Regions from separate parts of the Mesorhizobium sp. M4B.F.Ca.ET.058.02.1.1 genome, predicted to be linked through region 2. Evidence: riboswitches for the same ligand, from Rfam matches in the RefSeq annotation. Region 2 holds a riboswitch; the other holds the start of a gene.

Region 1 (6,938 bases), 3.0 Mb from region 2:
CGGAGCGCATCAATTGCGCGCCGACACGGCGCTTGGGATCGTATACCTGCCAAAAGTCGAGGTCGTGGAAGTAGCAGCCGCGCAGCCCGGCGTCGGCAAGCCGGGAGGCAAAGGCGTGCGGGGCGAACTGCGCCTCGCCCCATTTCGCCGGAGCGGCGATGTTACCGATGCCTGGATGGGCGATGAGGATGCGGCATACGCCCGACGCTTGCCGATCACCGCCGGCCGGAACAAGGCCGCGGTCGATGGCATCCGCGAAGGGGCCGGGCGTGAGATGGACAGCCATGTCCAACCGGGGCAAACGGACATCCCGCGTGACGGAATAGCTGGCGGCCGCACTCTCGGCCATGGCCAAAACCTGGCGCGCATAGTCCGGCAAGCTTCCGAGGGTGACCTGCGACATGGCCTGTTCCCGCGCACCGTCGCCAATGCGATCGGCCGCTCCCGGATGTCTCACGACGCGTGCTTGACCGCGGGCCAGCCCAAGGGTTCCTCGACCTCATGGATCGGATCGACCATGATGAGATCGGCAAGATCGTCGTGGACGTCAACCTTCAGGGGTTCGCGGGACGCGGCAAGCTCGGCCGGCAGCCCGCTCGGCAGCGGCTGCGCCGACGCATCCGGGGCTGGCGCCAGCAGGCCGAAATCGATGAGCTGCGCGATGAAGCTTTCGAGTTCGACCAATCCTATCGTCGCCGTTCCCGCGGCCAGTCCGACCAGCACCGGGGCCGGCACGCCCAACGACAGCGCTTGCCAGATACGGCTGCCCGTATCGGAGAAACCGAAATACCTTCCGCTCGCGAGATCAAGCACGACGGCTTCGCCGTCGAAGGATTCAAAAACGATATCCTTGCTCGCAACAGCGTAGACATCCGCTGCCCGCATTGTTCTTGCCCCACTTCATAGCTCAAGCAACCGCGGTACCGCGGTGCTCCCCCGAGGAACGCCTGTAAACACTCGGTTCCAGCTTGGCAAGACGATGAACACAGCGAGACGCCTGCCACTTTTGGGGTTCTATAGGGTGGATCAGGCCTCGATTTCCAGCGCCGTCATCGGCCTCGAGCAGCAGGCGAGAATGAAGCCGTCGGCGATCTCGTGATCGAGGATGCCGCCATTGTGACTCATCTCGACCTCGCCGGACACCTTCTTCACCTTGCAGGTGCCGCACAGGCCGAATTCGCAGGCGGCCGGGATCCTGACGCCAGAGGCGCGCGCCGTCTGCAGCACGGTTTGCCCGGCGATGCATTCGGCATCGACATCGGAAAGTGAAAAGCGAACCGGCGTCGCGGCCTCGACGGGCATCTCGATGCCGCCGTCGGTCGGCAGCGCGAACGGCGCCGGCACTTCCTCCACCACCGGCGCGGCAAAGCTTTCCTGGTGGTATTTGGCCATGTCGAAGCCGGCGGCCTCCAGCATCTGCCGGACGGCGCGCATGAACGGGTCGGGGCCGCAGCAGAAGATTTCCCGCTCGCGGTAGTCAGGTGCCAGAAGCGGAAGCCTTATGGCGTCGATCCGCCCCATGTGACCGAACCAGCCCTCGCGGATGGAGCGTTCCTCGATCATGAAGCCGAGCGACAGGCCGGGCATGCGACTGCCCAGCAATTCAAGCTCCTTGCGGAAGATGATCTCTTCCGCCCTGCGCGCGCAGTTGACGAAACCGACATCGGTCCAGGGCGCGCAGTCGTTCAGCCAGCGCAGCATCGACATCATCGGCGTGACGCCGGAGCCGGCAGAGATGAACAGGTACTTGGCCGCCGGATGGCTGTGCAGCGAGAAATCGCCGGCCGGGCCATAGGCCTTCACATGGGCGCCGGGCTTGAGATTGTCGAACATCCAGCGCGTGCCGATGCTGCCGGCCTGCGCCTTCACCGTCACCGCGATCGAGAACGGCCGCGACGGCGACGAGGACATCGTGTAGGTGCGCATCAGCGGTCCGTCGGCGACCGGCAGTTCCAGCGTCACGAACTGGCCGGGCTTGTAGCGGAACCAGGTCTGGTTGTCGGAGCGGAAGGTGAAGGTCTTGACGTCCGGCGCCTCGTCGCTGACGCCGATCACCTCCAGCACCTGCAGCCGGTCGTTCCAGGGCGCCATCTCGTCGAGATGGCGATAGAGGCCGAGATCGGTCATCGCGTTCATCCCTTGGTCCTTTTCATTCTGCACATGTCGTGATGCCAAAACCGCTCAACACTTTTGGGCGCCATGTGCTAGGCAACACTGCGCAGCGTCGGCTGGCCGCCTTCGGCAAGGCGCGGGCCCATGAAGGAGGCGTACCATTCGACGAACTGGATGACGCCGCCCTCATGCTGCTCCGAATAGGGGCCGGGTTCATAGGCCGGCGACAGGATGCCGAAAGCATTTTCCTCGACGATGCGGCGATCCTGGTCGTTGGTCTCGGTCCAGACATGGGTGAGTTCGGCAAGATCGTAGTCGACGCCTTCCACCGCATCCTTGTGGACCAGCCATTTCGTCGTCACCGCGGTTTCGGTGGCGCTGATCGGCAGCACCCGGAAGGTGACGGCATGGTCGATCAGGATATGGTTCCAGGTCGTCGGATAGTGGTAATGCATCAGCGTGCCGATGCGGTCCGCCGAGACGCTCGTGGATAGGTTCTTCCTCACCGCGCGCTTGCCGCTCATCGTGTAGCTGACGGCATCGCGCAAGAGCGGGGCGCGGGTGGCGCGATACTGACCGGCGGGGTCTATGCGGAACTTGCTCGGCAGGCCCGCCGCCTCGCATTTCGCCCAATGCGCCTGCATCTCGGGATCGCTTTCGGCACCATGCACGCCGGTCACCGTCGGCGCCTCGGGAAAGGTCTTGCAGAGTTCGGGATGATTGCCGGCGCAGTGGTAGCACTCGCGGTTGTTTTCCCAGACCAGCTTCCAGTTGCCCTTCTCGACGATGGTCGATTCGAAAGCGACCTTCGCCTCAGTCAATCGATGCGGCAGGAGATAGGGTTCGATCATGGCGCGCATCGGCGCAAAATCGGCGGGCTCCTTCGCCAGGCAGATGAAGATGTAGCCGCCGACGCTCTCGCAGGCGACCGGCTTCAGGCCGAACTGGCTCTTGTCGAAGCCATCCGCCATCTGGCGGGCGAACAGCAGCCTGCCGTCGAGTTCGTAGGTCCATTGATGATAAGGGCAGACGAGCTTCGCCGCGGTGCCCTTCTCGGCGTTGCAGACGCGGCTGCCGCGATGGCGGCAGGAATTATGGAAGGCGTTGATCCTGCCTTGCTGGTCGCGGACCAGGACCACCGGATAATCGCCGATCTGCGCGGTGATGTAGCTGCCCGGCTTCGGCAGTTCGCAATCGTGCCCGATGAACAGCCAGTCGCGATACCAGATTAGTTCCATGTCGAGCTTGAAGTAATCCGGGTCGGTGTAGAAAGGCTGTTCGAGCGAAAAGCCCTGCCTGCGGTTATGCAGGTGCCTCAGCATGTCGTTGCGCGCATCCATGTCCTGTCCCTCGCGTCGGTCGCATCAAGGACTGAACTGGTGGTGATGGAGAGGAACGGCGGCCACCGGCAGGGCCAGGCGCGCGCCATCCGCCTCTTGACCGCCCACCGCGATCAGTCGAGCCTAGAAATCTCGGGCTGGTTTCCGGGCTCTGGAGTGCCCTTGCGGGCGGGCGCGACACCTTCCCAGGCCAGATGGCCCAGTGGTCTCCCGTCGCGACTTGAACTCCACCACCGTTGCGGGGGCAGCGCCGGAATTTGACCGGCTTCCCAATTCTCCGTCCCGTCGTCACGGGTCGGCACCTGAGATGGCCTGATCTAATCACTAAGGCCGGCGGACCGTCGGTACGAAAACGACATCGCATCCGTGCGGGCGCGACACGCGTTTCGGGTTCGCGGCACGCTGGCGCCGAATTGCCGTCCTCGGGGGCGATCCGAATCGCGCGCTGGAAACGCCTTCATATCGACCGCTGACCGGGTCTGAATTGGTTAACAGTATAGAAAAGTGACCATTAGGAGATTCTAAAATCGAACCGAACGGTTCGTTTCTGTTGACAATGCGTGCAGGACCGTGTGAACGCAGATCTTCCAAATCGTCAACTGGGTCGATGGGCCATTCGGATAACATATTGATATTGCTTTACAATACAATACGTGTGGGAGGCCGTTGCACAATTTCAAGGTGCAGAGTCATGGTCCAGGCGAAACAACTTCGTGATTGGAAACCGGGAAGGGGCTCTCCCACATCGGGGCTGTCCGAACGACGCGCTTTCCTCCCAAGACACGCCGCTAGACGGACGGAAAAATATACTGGAGTACTAAAAATGAAAAAGATTGTTCTTACTGCCGCCGCCCTTCTGGCCATTTCCGGCAGCGCCTTTGCTGGTGGCAGCGACCACTACGGTTCGAACGGTGCCAATCAGCCCGCCGCTGCCGTCGACAGCTCGTACACGGCTTCGGTCAAGAAGTCGGAACCGGCCGCTCAGACGCCGGCACAGGGCTCGGACCGCAACCTGTTCGGCAACAACTAACACACGATCCCTGACCGCGGTGGGCGATGCCCGCCGCTCGGGATCCTCAGAAATTCAGGAACACTAAGATGAAGAAAATCATCCTTGCCACCGCAGCCCTCCTGGCCATCTCGGGCGGCGCTTTCGCAGCCGGCAGCGACCACTTCGGTTCCGACGGTGCCAACCAGCCGGCCACCGCGGTCGACAGCTCGTACACGGCTTCGATCAAGCAGTCGCAGCCGGCCGCCGAGAAGCCCGCCGACCAGGGCAGCGACCGCAACCTCTTCGGCAACAACTAGGCCGATCCGGACCACGCTCCAACGGAAGATGGACGCGGCGGACAGTCTCGCCGCTCCGATGCAGATTCAGGAGTACCAGAAATGAAGAAGATTGCTCTTACCGCCGCCGCTCTTTTGATCGCCGCCGGCAGCGCCTATGCCCGCAATGACAATGTTGGCGGGACTGACATTAATCAGCGGCCGGCCGCCGCCGGCGTCGACACCACCCAGACGTCTTCGACGCGCGACACCAGCTCGCCGGTCTACAAGCTGCTAAACTCGTCGGGCGACGTTGAGAAGTCCGCCCCTCAGGGCAGCGATCGCAACCTGTTCGGCCGCTAACAGCCGGACAGAGCCGCCCATTCCGGTTCTACCGGCTGGCTGAGTACCAGAGCGGCGGGCAGTGCCCGCCGCTCTTGTTTTGTCCAACGTGAAGTTCAGGCCGCCTTCGCTGCCGCCATGTGCAGCGTGAAGGAGTGGCCGTCCGCATCGAAGATGTGCAGATCGCCGGCATCGGCGTTGAGCCGCAGCACAGCACCTCGCTTGACCTCGACATTGCCCGGCAGTTTCGTCACCAGCGGCAGGTCGGCGCGGCCGATGTCGACATAGACGAGCTGGACCTCGCCAAGCTGCTCGACATAGTCCACCGTTCCCTCGAACAGATACTCCGTGCCGGTAGCGATCGCCAGGTCTTCCGGCCGCACGCCGAAACTTACCGCCGCGCCATTCGCCGAGGCAGGGGTCGCGATCGGAACCGTCGCCTTGCGGCCGCCGACATGGCTGATGATGCTCGGATCGCCGGCCTTTTCGATCTTCGCCGGCAGAATGTTCATGGCCGGCGAGCCGATGAATTGGGCGACGAACAGATTGCCGGGCCGCTTATAGAGCTCCATCGGCGTGCCGACCTGCTCGATGCGGCCTTCCTTCAGCACCACGATCCGATCGGCCAGCGTCATCGCCTCGACCTGATCGTGGGTAACGTAGATCATCGTGGTGTTCGGCATTGATTCCTTCAGCTTGGCGATCTCGATGCGGGTGGCGACGCGAAGTGCCGCGTCGAGATTGGACAGCGGCTCGTCGAACAGGAACACTTTCGGATTGCGCACGATGGCGCGGCCAATGGCAACGCGCTGGCGCTGGCCACCCGACATCGCCTTGGGCAGCCGGTCGAGATATTTGGTCAACTGCAGGATCTCGGCCGCCTGCCGCACCCGCTTGTCGATCTCGGCCTTGCTTTCCTTGCCGATCTTCATCGAGAAGGCCATGTTGTCGTAGACGGTCATGTGCGGATAGAGCGCGTAGGACTGGAACACCATGGCGATGCCGCGTTTCGACGGCGGCACGTCGTTGACGACCTCGCCAGCGATCTTGAGCTCGCCCGAGGTGATCTCCTCCAGCCCGGCGATGGACCTCAGCAAGGTCGACTTGCCGCAACCGGACGGGCCGACGAAGACGATGAACTCGCCCGACTTAATGTCGAGGTCGATGCCATGCAGGATGTTGAGATTGCCGTATGATTTCTTCACTTGCCTCAGCGTGACATCGGCCATGATTTCCTCCCAATGACGTCCGTTTCAAAAACTCAGTCGATGCGGCCGAACCAGGCGCCGTAGCCGCCAAGGCGGATGGAGCCGGCGCCAGCTTGGCTCGAAAAACCGTGCCCCGGCAAGGGCTGAAGCGAGCCGCCGCCGAGATCGACCTCGGCCGGCTTGCTGCCCAGGTTGAAGACGCAGACGACGCGCTCATTGCCCTCGCGGCGGGTGAAGGCGACGGTGTCGCCCGCGCTTTCGATGAAGTCGATATCGCCCTTGGCCAGCGCCGGATGCTGGCGGCGGAAGGCGAGGAAGCGCCGGTAGTGCTCGAGCAGCGAGCTTGGGTCGCCCTGCTGCACGCTCACAGCCTGCGAAAGATGCTTGCCGGGCACCGGCAGCCAGGGCTTGGCCGCCGAGAAGCCGCCATTCTTGGCGGCGGCATCCCACACCATCGGCGTGCGGCAGCCATCGCGGCCCTTGAATTCGGGCCAGAAGCGGATGCCGTAGGGATCCTGCAGGTCCTCGAACATGAGTTCCGCCTCGCCGAGGCCGAGTTCCTCGCCCTGATAGAGGCAGACCGAGCCGCGCAGCGACATCAGCAGCGCCGAGATAACCTTGAGATAGGCGGTCGGATCGGCCTCGCTGGCGGCCCAGCGCGAGGCCGGCC
Region 2 (6,938 bases):
GGTGACGAGGAAGCCCTTGTCGGCCAGCTCGTTGTTGATCTCGAGGAAGAACGGGTCATCCTGCCCCACCGGCCGGCCGGTGTTGGGATCGATGATGCCCTTGGGCTTCGGCGCGACGAGGGTGCCTGAACTGTCGTTCAATCCCATTCCAGCGCTCCTTTTTTCCATTCATAGGCAAAGCCGATGGTCAGCACCGCCAGAAACACCATCATCGACCAGAACCCGAGCATGCCGATCTTCGAGAAGGACACCGCCCACGGGAACAGGAAGGCCACTTCCAGATCGAAGATGATGAACAGGATCGACACCAGGTAGAAGCGGATGTCGAACTTCATTCGGGCGTCGTCGAACGAGTTGAAGCCGCATTCATAAGCGGAAAGCTTTTCCGGATCGGGGCTGCGGTAGGCCACCAGGAACGGCGCCACGAGCAGCGCCAAGCCGACGACAAGCGCCACGCCGATAAACAGGACGATGGGCAGATACGAACTCAAAAGTGCGTTCATGCTGCGGCTTTCCGTTGGCGGTCAATCCACGTTGATTACAGCAAGCGATCCTATTGCGGAAGCGTGACAGATTCACCGCTGAACCGTTTTAAGGGCCTATGCTGCAACGCGGCGAGGGTTAGCGCAGCGCTTTCGGCGAAGCAAGTCAAACCTTGTTCAAAACGCGACGCTCGACGCCTTATCGAATGAAACTGGTCCGATCCGCTCCTGTTTGATTTCCTTCATTTTTTACTCCACTTTTCTCTCCTGACATATCTCCCGCCATTTGCCTGCTAGCATGGCCGGAATCAGGAACCGCAAATGCGGGCCAAAGGATCAGGACAAGGCTTCCGGATGAAGGAAAAGATATCTCTCACCATGGCCAGGCGCATCGCGCTCGGCGCGCAGGGTTTCACCGACCCGCAACCGGCCGGCACGCCTGATCGCCGCCACCTCGCCCGCGTTCTCTCCCGGACCGGCCTGCTCCAGATCGATTCCGTAAGCGCGGTGGTCCGCGCCCACTATATGCCGCTCTATTCGCGCCTCGGCCCCTACCCGCTGGCGCTGCTCGACAATGCCGCCGTAACGCGCAAACGCAAGGTGTTTGAATACTGGGCGCACGAGGCCTCCTTCCTGCCGGTCGAGACCTGGCCGCTGCTGCGCTGGCGCATGCTGCGCGCCGAGCGGGGTGAGGAAATGTATCTCGGCCTCGCCAAATGGGGCCGCGAGCGCAAGGCGATGATCGAGGAGATCTACGGGCAAGTCGCCGAACGCGGGCCGATCGCCGCCTCCGACATCGAGGGCCACAAGGGCAATGGCGGCTGGTGGGGCTGGAGCGAGGCCAAGCACGCCTTCGAATGGCTGTTCTGGGCCGGCCGCATCACCACCGCCTACCGGCGCGGCTTCGAACGTTACTACGACCTGCCGGAGCGCGTGTTGCCGCAGGCGGTCCTCGACCTGCCGGTTCCCTCGGTCGAGGAAGCGCATCGCGAGCTGCTGCGCATTTCCGCCCGCGCCCATGGCATCGCCACCTATGGCGACCTGCGCGACTATTTTCGCCTGGCGCCCGGCGACACCAAGGACCGGATCGAGGAACTGGTCGAGGCGGGCGAGCTGCTGCCGGTGCGCGTCGAGGGCTGGGACAGGCCCGCCTATCTCCACAAGGACGCCCGCTTTCCGCGCCGAATAAAGGCCCGCGCCCTGCTCGCTCCCTTCGATCCGGTGGTCTTCGAGCGCACGCGGACGGAAAAGCTATTCGACTTCCGCTACCGCATCGAGATCTACACGCCGGCCGAAAAACGCCAGTACGGCTATTATGTGCTGCCCTTCCTGCTCGGCGACCGGATCGTCGCCCGCGTCGATCTGCGGGCCGATCGCCCGGCCAGCGTGCTGCGCGTCCATGCCGCCTATGCCGAGGCCGACGCTCCGCCCGAAACGGCCGGTGAACTCTTCGAGGAATTGAAGCAGATGCAGGGCTGGCTTGGGCTTGAGCGCATCGAAGTGACGCCGGCCGGCGATTTGGGGCCGGCGCTGGCTGGCGAGATAAGATAGCCAACCCCTGCAGCCTCTGTCATACACGCTCCAACAAACCTCGTAGGTTGTGCAATGGCATCGGACAAAGTGCTCGACATGATCCATGGCGCATTGATTGCGCATGGGATCGATGCAGTGCGTAGAGATCAGGACGTTCTGCTACAGTCGAGGCAACTTCGGTTTGAGGCTGAGGTATTCGAGGCGGAAGCTGGCCGGCTGGTCCTCGAAATCTACATTTTTTCCCCACTGCTTGATGTTCAGCCGGTCATTGAATCCTTTGCTGGCTTCGGTGACACGCGAGAACAAGAATTAAATCAGGCGTTTGAAAAATTTCTTCGTGGCGTTTTCCACGTGGCGATCGAGGGACTGGCTGATCATGTCTGCGACAACATGCAGGCCGAAGTAGAGGTTTGGCAGCAAAGCAGTCCCTGTTGGAAGATCTGGCAAAAAAATGTTCGCTGGAAAATCTATGGTGGACCGGTTATTTCCCAGGCCACCACCGAGCTTAATTCGCTGAACCGGGGTTATCCAACGTTCTACGCCAAGCTGGAAAAGCTGTTCATAGCTTCCGTTTCCCCTGGCAGTCACTTTGTACGCACCTTTTTTGCAGCCTTGAAAGGCGAGCTTATTTGCACCGAGGTCCTTCTGGATAATAAGGTTTGGCAAGAAGGACAGGACCTAGCCCTCAGCCATGACTGGGACCACGGCGATGGTTATCAAGCAGTCCGGCAAGTTATCCTGGCCCTGCCGATTGGCGGCACATGACAGCCTCTGACCGACATAGCCATGTCGTAGCCGCGCGTTGACACATCTGCCCGCAGAAGCCTAAATCCATGGCCAGACGGTCTCCTCCCGGCAAAAGGAGGAGCCAAGAGGGAATGCGGTGCGGGAAAAATGCCCAAATCCGCGGCTGTCCCCGCAACTGTAAGCGAAGAGCCAAGGCCGAAAGCCACTGGGATGTTCCCCGGGAAGGCGGCTAACCAAGGCGATGACCCGCGAGCCAGGAGACCTGCCGTCTGCGAGAAAAGAATCCGATCGCCCGGCGGGTTTCCGGGCAAGGAGCCTGATTTGGAGCGCGACAGCAGTTTTCCGGCTGATAGAGCGGACTTACCGTCCGGCGACGACGATGGTCCGGCCGGCGTGACCGTCATCGTCTGCTCGTCCTGCCGCGACGAGACCGGTTCCGATGCCCATCCGCGCGCCGGCGCGCTGCTCGCCGAGGACACGCGCCGGGCGGCTTCCGGCGAAAAGATCAACATCCGCACCGTCGAATGCCTCGGCAATTGTAAGCGCCGACTGAGCGCGGCACTTCTGCGCGATGGCTGCTGGAGCTACGTCTTCGGCGATCTGGATGCGACCCGTGGCACCGACCTCGTCACCTGCGCCAAGCTCTTCGCCACCTCGACCGACGGCCTCATCCCGTGGCGCGGCCGGCCCGATTCCCTGAAGCGCGGCCTTGTTGCCCGCATCCCTCCCCTCGATCTGCTGAAGGACTGACCATGACCGCTTCCGTCTCACGTGTTCCCTGCACCGTCGTCACCGGCTTCCTCGGCGCCGGCAAGACGACACTGGTCCGCCACCTCCTGGAAAACGCCGGCGGCAAGCGTATTGCGATCATTGTGAACGAGTTTGGCGATATCGGCATTGACGGCGAGATCCTGAAGGGCTGCGGCATTGACACCTGTCCGGAGGAGAACATCGTCGAACTGGCCAATGGCTGCATCTGCTGCACCGTCGCCGACGATTTCGTGCCGGCGCTCGACCAGATCCTGTCGCTGACGCCGAAGGTCGACCACATCCTGATTGAAACCTCCGGCCTCGCTCTGCCCAAGCCGCTGGTCCAGGCCTTCCAGTGGCCGAGCGTGAAGAGCCGCGTGACCGTCGATGGCGTCATCGCCGTGGTCGATGGCCCGGCACTGGCCGAAGGCCGCGTCGCCAACGACATGGACGCCCTGCAGGCGCAGCGCGCGCAAGACGAGACGCTCGACCACGACGATCCGGTCGAGGAAGTGTTCGAAGATCAGGTCGCCTGCGCCGACCTGATCATCCTGTCGAAGAGCGACCTGATGGACGCCGCCGGTTCGGCCCGCGCCAACGCCATCATCAACGAACACTCCGCCCGCGCCGTGAAGATCGTGCCGACGTCGCACGGCAAGGTCGATCCTTCCCTGCTGCTGGGGCTTGGTCTTGCCGTCGAGGACGACATCGAGAATCGCAAATCCCATCATGACGGCGCATTCGACCACGAACATGACGACTTCGACACTTTCATTGTCGACATTCCATCGATCGCCAATCCGGACGAGCTCGCAAAACGCGTCGCCGCCGCCGCCGAAGAGGAAAACGTGCTGCGCGTAAAAGGTTTCGTCGAGGTCGGCGGCAAGCCGATGCGGCTTTTGCTGCAGGCCGTCGGGCCGCGCGTCAACCACTACTACGACCGCGCCTGGACCGCCGAAGACGACCGTCGCTCGCGCCTCGTCGTCATCGGCCTGAAGGGGCTGAACCGCCCGGCGATCGAGCGTATCCTCGCCGGCTGAGGCAAACCCGAACCGCCATGCACATCCTCACCACCACATCCGCCTCGCTCGACGATCTCGCCGAGCCTGTCGATCTCAGGCAGACGCCTGCGGATGTCGTGGCGCTGTCCTTCACCGACAGCGATCTCTCGGGGCTCGCGGCTGCATGGAAGGCCGACGCGGAACGATTGCCCTCAATGCGGCTCGCCGCGTTGCGCGATCTCCGCCATCCGATGTCGGTCGACCTCTGGATCGACAGCGTCGCCCGCCATGCCAAGGTCATCCTGGTCCGCATCCTCGGCGGCTATGACTGGTGGCGCTACGGCTGCGACCAGCTCGCCGCGGTCGCGCGCGAACGCGGCATCAAGCTGGCGCTGCTGCCCGGCGAAAGCCACGACGAGGACCTCCGGCTGATCGAGGGCTCGACCCTGCCACGCGCCGAACTGGACGCCCTGCTCGGCTATTTCCGCGAAGGCGGCCCGGCCAATATGACAGCGCTGGTGAAGAGGCTGGCGCGGCTGGCTGGGTCAGACACGGCGGTGGCCGAGCCGGTTAGAGTGCCGAAGGCAGGGTATTATCAGCCGGGCCACGGCGTCGTCCCCCTCCCCCTTGAGGGGAGGGTCCGGCCGCAGGCCGGGGGTGGGGTCCTCCGCGACACGCGCCGACACCCTGAAGAACGACCGCAGGAAGAGACGTTAAGCCCAGTCGTCCCGACCCCTCCCGGCCCTGCGGGCCACCCTCCCTCGAGGGGAGGGAGACGGCGCTCCCATCGTCCCCATCCTCTTCTACCGCTCGATGCTGCTCGCCGCCGATGTCGCGCCGATCGATGCGCTGGTCGACGCACTGCACGCGCAAGGCATCGCGCCGGTGCCGATCTTCGTTTCGAGTCTCAAGGATCAGGCGTCTCTGGCCTTCGTCGAGAACGCCCTCGCCTCACTGAACCCGGCCGCCATCGTCACCGCCACCGCATTCGCCTCCGGCGCCGAGCCCGGCGCGGAGACGCTGTTCGACCGTGCCGGCGTGCCGGTCTTCCAGGTCATCGTCGCGACCACGCGCCGCCAGGTCTGGGAGAAAAACCAGCGCGGCCTGGCTCCCGCCGACCTTGCCATGCATGTCGTGCTGCCGGAACTCGACGGCCGCATCCTGGCCGGCGCGATTTCGTTCAAGGGCGAGAGCGAAACCGACCCGGCGCTAGCTTTCCGCGCCTTCGCCAACCGGCCGGAGATCGATCGCGTCGCGCAGGTCGCCAAGCGCATCGCGGCGTTCATTCGCTTGCGGCGGACCGAGCGGGCCGAGCGCAAGCTGGCGATCCTGATACCGGATTATCCGAGCGCGCCCGGCCGTACCGGCTATGCCGTCGGCCTCGACGTGCCGTCGAGCGTGCTCGCGATGCTGCACGACCTGAAGGAACAGGGCTATGCGGTTGACGCGATTCCGCAATCGCCGCGCGCGTTGCTGGATGCGCTGGAGGTGGGTGGTGGCGGGCTAGGGCTGACGAACTATCTAGACTTGTCGAAAGAGTTGCCCACTGAGGCAATGACTGCCGTCGAAGCTGCCTGGGGAAAATCAGACGAGACAGGTTCGCGCGAGGCGCCCCCCTCTGTCCTGCCGGACATCTCCCCCACTAAGGGGGAAATTGGCAGTTCTGGCATCGGCTCTCCTCTTGCAACGGCGGCGATTAGCGAAGGTGGCGGTGACGGCATGATCTCCCCCCAAGTGGGGGAGATGTCCGGCAGGGCAGAGGGGGGCGCGACAGAACGCCAACCTTCATCATGCAGACAGCACTTCCCCTTCCGCGCCGCAACCTTCGGTAACCTCACCGTGGCACTCGCCCCCGATCGTGGCCGCTCAGTCGACCGCCGCGCCGACTACCATGACCCCACTTTGCCCCCGCGCCACGACCTGATCGCCTTCGGCCTCTGGCTGCAAAAATCGCTCGGGGTCCACGCCCTCATCCATGTCGGCGCGCACGGCACGCTGGAATGGCTGCCGGGCAAGACCGTCGCGCTCTCCGGCACCTGCTTTCCCGAGATCGTCACCGGCGCGCTGCCCGTCATCTACCCCTTCATCGTCTCCAATCCCGGCGAAGCGGCGCAGGCCAAGCGCCGTATCGCCGCCGTCACGCTCGGCCACCTGCCGCCGCCGCTGACTGGTGCGGGCCTCGATGAGAACCAGCAGCGCCTCGAGCGGCTGGTCGACGAATATGCGCAGGCCGACGGGCTCGACCGTCGCCGCCGCGACCGCCTGGCCAGGCTGATCGTCGAGACCGCGCGAAAAACCGGGCTTGCCTCCGAAGCTGGCGTTGCCAGAACCGACGCGCCGGACGAAGCGCTGCGCCGCATCGACGCCTGGCTCTGTGACCTCAAGGATTTCGCCGTCAAGGACGGACTGCACGTCTACGGCCGCG

Evidence for each region. Region 2 has a riboswitch for cobalamin ahead of EJ073_RS00925 (DUF1636 family protein). Riboswitches for the same ligand answer to the same signal wherever they lie in the genome.
Region 1: another riboswitch for cobalamin. It lies ahead of EJ073_RS18045 (aromatic ring-hydroxylating dioxygenase subunit alpha); the one in region 2 lies ahead of EJ073_RS00925 (DUF1636 family protein).

What each region holds. Positions count from the first base shown of each region.
Region 1 is NZ_CP034450.1:3,693,370-3,700,307, forward strand. Features, by position in the region: gene EJ073_RS32215 (hypothetical protein) at 1-403, opposite strand, end outside; gene EJ073_RS18035 (PqqD family protein) at 454-885, opposite strand; gene EJ073_RS18040 (hybrid-cluster NAD(P)-dependent oxidoreductase) at 1,027-2,127, opposite strand; gene EJ073_RS18045 (aromatic ring-hydroxylating dioxygenase subunit alpha) at 2,205-3,452, opposite strand; cobalamin riboswitch at 3,570-3,773, opposite strand; gene EJ073_RS18050 (DUF680 domain-containing protein) at 4,276-4,482, shown strand; gene EJ073_RS18055 (DUF680 domain-containing protein) at 4,551-4,760, shown strand; gene EJ073_RS18060 (DUF680 domain-containing protein) at 4,842-5,081, shown strand; gene ugpC (sn-glycerol-3-phosphate ABC transporter ATP-binding protein UgpC) at 5,177-6,289, opposite strand; gene EJ073_RS18070 (alpha-glucosidase) at 6,322-6,938, opposite strand, start outside.
Region 2 is NZ_CP034450.1:183,662-190,599, reverse strand. Features, by position in the region: gene EJ073_RS00945 (NADH-quinone oxidoreductase subunit B) at 1-147, opposite strand, end outside; gene EJ073_RS00940 (NADH-quinone oxidoreductase subunit A) at 138-503, opposite strand; gene EJ073_RS00935 (winged helix-turn-helix domain-containing protein) at 837-2,033, shown strand; gene EJ073_RS00930 (DUF6348 family protein) at 2,088-2,780, shown strand; cobalamin riboswitch at 2,841-3,047, shown strand; gene EJ073_RS00925 (DUF1636 family protein) at 3,084-3,512, shown strand; gene cobW (cobalamin biosynthesis protein CobW) at 3,515-4,552, shown strand; partial or broken gene EJ073_RS31925 (cobaltochelatase subunit CobN) at 4,570-5,130, shown strand; gene EJ073_RS00915 (cobaltochelatase subunit CobN) at 5,327-6,938, shown strand, end outside.